DNA from 2 places in the Rhizobium sp. 10N414 genome. Region 2 is predicted to be linked to the other one. Evidence: riboswitches for the same ligand, from Rfam matches in the RefSeq annotation. Region 2 holds a riboswitch; the other holds the start of a gene.
What was found. A riboswitch is a leader RNA that binds a small molecule or an ion and turns the genes downstream of it on or off. The one in region 2 is predicted to bind cobalamin.

Region 1: it holds a riboswitch for cobalamin, as region 2 does, so the genes downstream of both, bluB (5,6-dimethylbenzimidazole synthase) here and cobU (bifunctional adenosylcobinamide kinase/adenosylcobinamide-phosphate guanylyltransferase) in region 2, are expected to answer to the same signal.

What each region holds. Positions count from the first base shown of each region.
Region 1 is NZ_JBFTIN010000003.1:3,104-7,288, forward strand. Features, by position in the region: gene AC1DE4_RS05030 (LTA synthase family protein) at 1-586, opposite strand, end outside; gene AC1DE4_RS05035 (TolB family protein) at 803-1,636, shown strand; cobalamin riboswitch at 1,663-1,844, shown strand; gene bluB (5,6-dimethylbenzimidazole synthase) at 1,885-2,574, shown strand; gene AC1DE4_RS05045 (DUF2865 domain-containing protein) at 2,581-3,666, opposite strand; gene AC1DE4_RS05050 (NADP-dependent malic enzyme) at 3,789-4,185, opposite strand, start outside.
Region 2 is NZ_JBFTIN010000032.1:49,951-54,135, reverse strand. Features, by position in the region: gene cobN (cobaltochelatase subunit CobN) at 1-1,057, opposite strand, end outside; gene cobW (cobalamin biosynthesis protein CobW) at 1,068-2,117, opposite strand; gene cobU (bifunctional adenosylcobinamide kinase/adenosylcobinamide-phosphate guanylyltransferase) at 2,123-2,647, opposite strand; cobalamin riboswitch at 2,777-3,173, opposite strand; gene AC1DE4_RS23780 (chloride channel protein) at 3,421-4,185, shown strand, end outside.

The DNA.
Region 1 (4,185 bases), on a different contig from region 2:
CGAAAGCCGCGATAACGGGCAGGCCGACGCTAAGCCGGCGGACGCGAGAGGCCCTTGGGAGCTTTGGGAAGTTGCGCCAGGCGAAGCGCCAGAGGAAGACAATCGCGGTAACGGACAAGACGATGCCGACAAGCATCGCAACGGCCGTCCAGGGGCGGTCGCGCACCATCACAGGGAGCAGTTCCATGATCTGCCGCCCGAAAAGGACGTCCGATGGATAAAGCGGGTCCGAAAGGTAGTGCTGCTTCTGGTTGGATACGATGGCGGGGACGATCACAAGCGGAAGAACGATCAGCGCCGAAATGAACCGCCGGCCCAGGACTGCATCGAGCGACAGCATCAGGACAGTCAACATCACAACCGTCGTCATCCCCGGACGCACAGGCGATGTCAGGAATTCGCGGACGTCGGCCAACCCATCGCGGGCAATGATCTCGACAGTGGCGGTGGCAAGGAGCGCAAGCAGGGCACAAAAAGCAACGCTGAGTGCGGTGCGTAGGGCGGGCGACCGAGCGCTTCCCCCGAAATCGGTGGAAAGCGACGCAAAACGCGCTGCCGCTGCAGACCTCATTACCAACGCGATCAACTGGAAAACTCCGACGTCATAAAAGCTTCGTCGAACTGTCACATCTTTGTCATGAATGCTAGATGAACCGTTAGGTTTCCTGCATTTGTGATCGGTGGATAAACGCCCATCACGCAGGAACTACCTCCAGAGCAGATTCTCGGTCAGGCGCATTTGCTTGTGCTGAGTGGCGAGCCGTCGTAGGTCTGGCGGATTCGATGCTTAGGAGGATTCAGATTGCGCAGTTCCGTTGAGATCTACAGCATCAGGACAGGCGAGGCGCGCGTCGTCTGGCAAACCACGCAACTCGTTGAGGCGCCGAACTTTTCGCCGGATGGGACCTATCTGCTGTTGAACGGCGACGGACTCCTCTACCGTCTCGCACTTGATGGTTCGAGCAAGGTCGGCAAGGTCGATACCGGCTTTGCGACGACCTGCAACAACGACCACGGCATTTCGCCCGATGGCCGCCAGATCGTCATCTCCGACAAAACCGAGTTCGGGAAGTCGACGATTTATGTGCTGCCGGCCGAAGGTGGTACGCCGCGGCTGGTGACGCAAAATCGGCCATCCTATTGGCACGGCTGGTCGCCCGACGGGAAGCAACTCGCCTATTGTGGCATCCGCAACGATTTGTTCGATATCTACACGATCTCCGTTGACGGCGGCGAAGAAAAGCGGCTGACCCACGGCGAGGGACGCAATGACGGGCCGGACTATTCCGCCGACGGTCAATGGATCTACTTCAATTCTAGCCGCACCGGCCTCATGCAAATCTGGCGAATCCATCCCGATGGGACCGGTCTCGAGCAGGTCACCAGTGACAACTATGGGAACTGGTTTGCCCATCCGTCGCCCAACAACGACAAGGTTCTGATCCTTTCTTACGATCCTGATGTGTTCGACCATCCACGCGATCTCGATGTTCGCCTGCGGCTGATGGACATGGACGGCGGAAACCTGACGATGCTCTTCGATCTCTTCGGCGGGCAGGGAACGATCAACGTGCCCAACTGGTCGCCGTCAGGTGATGAGTTCGCCTATGTGCGCTACTTTCCCGTCTCGGATTAAGGGATTGCGTCGGCCAGGGTTTATGGGCATAGACGCGTCCGTCGGGTGCCCGCCGCGGGCGGGAGAATCGGGAATTCGGTGAAAGACCGAAACGTGCCCAACGCTGTAAGGCTGACGGCTGCCGCAAAGAGCCACTGGTCCAGTACCGGGAAGGCGCGGCAGTCGGATGACGCCAAGTCAGAAGACCGGCCCGACACCATAGACTGACCCGCGTGGACGGCGGGCGGTTGTGTTGTTGGGGATTGACGATGCGACCAGACCATTCAGGCTCCCTGTCGGGAGCCGCAGCCTTTTCGACCGAGGAACGCGACGCCGTCTACAGGGCGATTTCGACGCGACGCGACGTGCGTTCCGAGTTTCTCCCGGATGCCATTCCGGACGACGTCGTCAAAAGGCTTCTGACGGCCGCGCATCACGCGCCGTCCGTTGGGTTCATGCAGCCCTGGAATTTTATCCTGGTGCGCGATGACAAGGTGAAGGAGGCCGCGTGGCAGGCCTTCAATCGCGCCAACCGCGAGGCCGGCGAGATGTTTGAAGGCGGGCGGCAACAGCTCTATCGCTCGCTGAAGCTTGAGGGCATCCGAACCGCACCGCTCAGCATCTGCGTGACCTGCGATCCGGACCGCTGCGGCGATGTCGTTCTTGGCAGGACGCACAATCGGCGGATGGATTCCTACTCCACGGTCTGCGCCGTGCAGAATCTGTGGCTCGCCGCCCGCGCCGAAGGCGTGGGGGTCGGCTGGGTGAGTATCTTTCACGAGTCCGATATCAAGGACATCCTCGGTGTTCCTGATCGGGTCGAGATCGTTGCCTGGCTCTGCGTCGGCTATGTCGACCGGCTCTATGACCAGCCGGAACTCGCCGTCAAAGGATGGCGCCAGCGATTGCTGCTGGATGAACTGGTGTTTACGGATCGCTGGGACAATCCAGCGGACTGAGGGCGGCTATTGCTGCTGCGGCTGAGGGCCCGGCTTTGCCGGATGCTTGAGGTCGATTGTGCCTTGGTCGCCGGCCAAGAACTGCGGACCGATCTGGCGCACCTTGTTGGTCGCCGGATCATATGGCCTGTCCGGCACCTGAGGCTGCGGTGCAGCCGGGGCGGCGACCTTGCTCGCTGGCTCGGGCTTCTTGGTTTCGATCGTGGTGATCGATCCTTGTTGCGGCGGTTCGCTGATCGATTGGCTTTTTCGCATCCGCTCATAGTAGGCGTTGAGGTCGCAGCTGCAGGATGATTTTTCGCCGGGTTTGCGGTTCTTGTAGGCGAAAGCGTTCGGCATTGCGCTGTAAGGAGCGCCCGTCGCCGCCGATATCATCTGTGAAGTCTCAGTGCTGGAGACGTCATGATAAAAGAGCTCGGTGTCGATGCCGGGACACATCTTCGAGCAGGTGTCGGCATCGCGGGCGAAGTCCTGCGAGGTTGCATTCGAGCTTAACGGAAAAAAGCCACCGTCGCAGGTGCGCACACAGACGGTATTGAGATGAGAGGGCGTCGACATGCCGGGGAGACCGTATCGGCGCTGGCCGGGATCGCCACCCGGCGGTACGAAGGTGTCGTTTCGCAGCGCCTGATCTTCAATGCTTGGAGGCGGTGCATATCCATCGCCGCTGTCGGCGGGCCACTGTTCCTCGTTGCAGCCATTGTCATCGAGCGCCGCAAGAAGCTCGTTTCGCGTGCGGACATCCTCGCTTTGGCCACGCAGCTCGTCGCGCCGCTGCTGCAGATAACGGATGTTGTCGACCATTTTGCTCTCCGCGCGCTCAAGCTCCCCGCAATAGCCGTCATCGTCGCCGATCACGACCATGCTGCCGCTTGTGCAGCCGTTCTGACGGAGATCGCTACGGACTTTGCGAAGCTCAAGGTTCTGTTCGGCGATGGCGCTGGCGAATTTGCGCACCTCGGGTGTGCTGCCGATGATTTGCGGCAGATCCGCAAGGCGGGCACGCAGGTCTCCGCAGATCGCCGGCACCTGGGCATGGGCCGGGCCGATCAACACAAGTGCGGCTGCGAATGACAGAATCCAGCGGTTCAAGGCATCGTCCCATCGGTGAGCAGGTCGTAAGGCGCGGCGTCCCGCCGCGCCTCCATTGCTAGCCCGTTTGTCTTAACAGGCTGCAGTCGGAATCTTAGCGCATTTTCTCGATCGGCCGCAAATCACGCCGGCTGTGAAGCCTCGACGACGGCGAGGGCAGCCATGTTGACGACACCGCGGGAGGTCACCGAGGGCGCCAGGATGTGCGCCGGCAGCGCAGCGCCCAGCAGGATCGGCCCTACATGCAAGCCGTCGATCATCGATTTCACGACGCCGAGGGTGATATTCGCCGAATCCAGGTTCGGGAAGACCAGCAGGTTCGCTTCGTCATGCAGGGTCGTGTCGGGCATGACGCGCTTGCGCAGGGCGTCGGAGATCGCGCTCTCGCCATGCATCTCGCCGTCGACTTCAAGCTCCGGGGCTGCTTCGCGAACGAGCTTGAGAGCAGCACGCATCTTCGTCGCGCTCTCGGATTCACGCGAGCCGAAATTCGAGTGGGAAACGAGGGCCACGCGCGGC
Region 2 (4,185 bases):
CGACGCGCGCGTCGTAGCGCGATGCCGACTTGAATGAAACCGCTCGGGCAAGCACCCGTCCGTCAACCTCCGGCAGCGCAACATTCATTCCAAGGTCGCGTGCGGAGAGCCCCTGCGAGGAAGCGGCCCACGCTTGGCGCGACGACGCCGAAAAGATCGCCTGAAGCACCACCGCGTCGTTCGCCTCGAGCACGGTCTGCTCGCGATCCGCACCAGGCGCAGACACGGCAAAGCCTGTCGTATTGATCACCACCTCGGGCTTGATGGCGTTAAAAACACTTTCGAGAATGCCCTTCGAGACAGGATCCTTGAGGCTGTAAGCAAACACCGGCAGCGGCCGGATGCCTTCAGCCAGCAGCGTATCGATCAAGGCTTCGACAGGCTTGGTCTCTCCGCTTTGCACGAGCGCGCGATAGAAGCTGACCGCGACCACAGGCGTTTGTGACACTCCCTGTACGAAGCGCACCCGTTCGTCGCACGCCGACCTCCACTCGTCGACGCCGACGACGCCCTTGCCCGGCCACCAGATCCCAGCCTTCATCAGCGGCGATGCCGCTTCCGGCTTTTCAGTTCCCGAGAGCATCGCACCGGCATAGTCCAGAAACGCCCGCGAATTGGCATCGCCGCCTTCGATGAGATAGGCCCAAAGGGCGTTCAGGTCTTCAAGCGGTACATTCGAAAATGGTGTCAACCCCGCATCGGACTTCGAATCTCCGGGCAGCACGGCGATGAACGCGCCAGATCGAGCTGCCGCCGTATGGAGCGCCTCCAGCGCATAGTGGAAGTAGCTGGCGCCACCCAGCGCCCTCACGACGATTAGCTTGGAGTGGCGGGCCGTCCGCTCGATATAGGCATTGACCGACATTGGATGCTTCAGGCTCATCAGGCTTGCCAGCCGCAGCGAGAAGCCGGCCGACGGTTCGTCATAAGCGGCGGCTATCGCGGCAAGCTCGGTATCGGCAGCCGACAGGAACAGGACATCGCCGGGCGATTGACCGAGATCGATCGCCTCCTCGGCGTCACTGATTGTTCCCTGCTGTGCCAGAAGCAGATGCATCGGTCTTGCCTTATGCCAGCGCTTCGATCGCCTTGCGCACCGCCGCTTCGTCCATCTCGTGCAAGCCGATGACGACAAGACGGGTGCCGCGTGCTTCGCCCGGCGACCAGGCGCGATCGAAATAGTGGTCGATCCGGCTGCCGACCGCCTGCAACTGCAGGCGCATCGGCTTGCCGGGAACATCGATGAAGCCCTTGAGCCGCAGCACGTCATGTTCCCCGATGATGCCCCTCAGCGCATCCACGAAGGCTGCCGGATCGGCAACAGGACCAAGCTCGACCACGAAGCTGTCGAACTCGTCATGATCGTGCGGCACGCCGTCCTCGTGTTCGAGTTCATGGTGGGACTTGCGATTGACCACATCGTCTTCCGTACCGACGCCGAGCCCGAGCAGCACGCTTGCCGGAACCTCGCCATTGCGCGCCTCGATCATGACAGGCTTGCGAGCGATACGGGAAGCAACCTCATCGCGCACGCGACCAAGGCCGGCGGTGTCGAGAAGGTCGGTCTTGTTGAGTACGATCAGATCGGCGCAGGTCAGCTGGTCCTCGAAAAGCTCCTCGATCGGGCTCTCATGGTCGAGCGACTCGTCTTCGACCCGACGAGCCTCGACGGCATCGTGATCGTCCGCGAAGCGGCCCGCGGCAACGGCGGCGCTGTCGACAACGGTAACGACGCCATCGACGGTGACCTGCGTGCGGATATCAGGCCAGTTGAACGCCGCAACGAGCGGCTGCGGCAGCGCGAGACCGGATGTTTCAATAACGATATGGTCGGGGCGCTGTTCGCGCTCCAGAAGCTTGGTCATCGTCGGAATGAAGTCGTCGGCAACCGTGCAGCAGATGCAGCCATTAGTGAGCTCGATGATGTCATCCTCGGTGCAGTTCTCCGCGCCGCAGCCCTTGAGCACGTCGCCGTCGACGCCGAGATCGCCGAATTCGTTGATGATAAGCGCGATCTTCTTACCGTTGGCATTGGAGAGCAGATTGCGGATCATCGTCGTCTTGCCGGCGCCGAGGAAACCCGTGATCACGGTCGCCGGAATTTTCTGCTGGTTCATGAAATTCAACCCTTCATCTTCAACGGCAGTCCAGCCGCGATAAAATACACATCCACGGCCTCGGCCGCGATCATTTGATGCAGACGGCCGGCATGGTCCCGAAACTCCCGCGCCATGCGGTTTTCCGGCACGATACCGAGACCGACCTCATTGGAAACGATGACGAGACGGGCTCGTGCCGTCGGCAGATACGCCACAAGCGAGGCAAATTCCGCCCCTATGTCGCGGTCTTCCATCATCAGATTGGTGATCCAAAGCGTCAGGCAATCCACCAAAACTGCCCGCTTCTCGCCATCGATCGCCCGCAGGCAGCCGACAAGATCCAGCGGCTCTTCATGGGTATGCCAGAGATCGCCGCGATCGGCTTTGTGCTTGTCGATCCGGGCGCGCATCTCGTTGTCCCAAGCCCGACCGGTCGCCACGTAATGGTGCTCCAGGCCGCTCGAGACGACCAGTTGCTCGGCAAAACGCGATTTGCCCGAGCGCGCGCCGCCCAGGATGAAAGTCGCGCCTGATGATATCGGGCTCATGGAAAACGCTGACCGATCTTCGGAAGCCTTCCGCGAGAGACCGGAACGACTGCGGAGCGCAGCCGGCAAATCTGTCTTTCAGCCATGACAACCTCCGTGCTGGCAGCGGGCATCACCCAGGAATGGGCTTTTCGCCCGGCACAGTTGGCAGGTCTCCTGGCTCGCGGGTCTTGGCCGCGATCGGGGCAAACCGGAAACCGGTCGCCCCAGATCGTGCCAGCGGATCTTCCTCGCCTTCCCGGCTGCATTTCATGAAAAGGCGGACGATTCGTAGACGTAAGAGGCGTCCTGCCCCGGTTGATCATGATGCACTGCCAGTGACTTTTCCGTCGCCACTTTCGCACAGCCCGCCTGCACCCTTGCAGGCTGTCAGCCACGCGAAACCAACGCCGGACGGAAAACCCTGACCGCTCTACAGTCGCGGGGTCGGCTCTGATGACGGTGCCCGAATTGGGTCCACCGCTTCACATTCCCTTTTCATCCGCACCGATTCAACCGGTCCGGAACCATCCGTTATGGCGTCATCGTTAGGCAAGGCCACTCCTGAAGTCAATCAAAAGCCGTCGCTCCTAAGATTGCCGTCATCGCCGCGAAACGCTGTCAAGTCGACCTACTCTACAAGATTTATCGTCTTTTATCAGTGGCTTACGTCATAAATAATTATTGTCCGCGCCGGTCTTTTGCCGCAATTGCATCGCAAGCGGGTCGCGCCACTGATTTGCCCCTCCCTTCCTCGCACTTGAACGCGCCTGCGCCCGCCTAGTTTTCCTGCCATGCTCCTCAAAATCGATATTCGCCGCTTCGGTCCGTTTCATACCCTTCTCGATATCGGGCGGATGCGCGCCCTGCTGCGCCGCAGCGAGATGGGGATGGTCATCGCCGGCGCGATCGTCGGTGTCATATCGGGTTTGGCGGTGACCGGTATGGGTCTCATTTCCCGCGAAATGCACAGCCTGATCTTCGGAATCAGCGACGTCGAGAGACTGAGTTCGTCGCAGATCGACAACAAGCTGCTGTTGCTGACGGCGCCGGTCTGCGGCGGCATTCTCCTGGGTCTGTTGCTGTTCGTGCTTGCCAAGACCCGCAAGAAGCCGATGGTGGATCCGATCGAGGCGAACGCACTGCATGGCGGTCGGCTATCTCTCACCGATAGCATTCTGGTCGCAGTCCAAAATCTTATTTCTAATGGTTTCGGGGCCTCCGTCGGCCTGGAAGCCGGTTACACGCAGCTGGCGGCCGGACTGGCCTCGAAGCTCGGGCTGAAGCTGCAGCTTCGCCGCTCGGACCTGCGCGTTCTCGTTGGGTGCGGCGCAGCGGGTGCGATTGCCGCTGCCTTCAATGCCCCGCTGACCGGCGCATTCTACGCCTTCGAGCTCATCATCGGCTCGTACACCATCGTCTCGCTAACGCCGGTTGTGGTTTCTGCGCTGGTTTCGACGCTGGTGGCTCGGCTGCTCGGTGGCAGCGATTTCCTGATCGACGTTGGCGAATTCGGTACGGTCATGCCGGCTGATTACGTCCCGGCTCTCCTGCTCGGC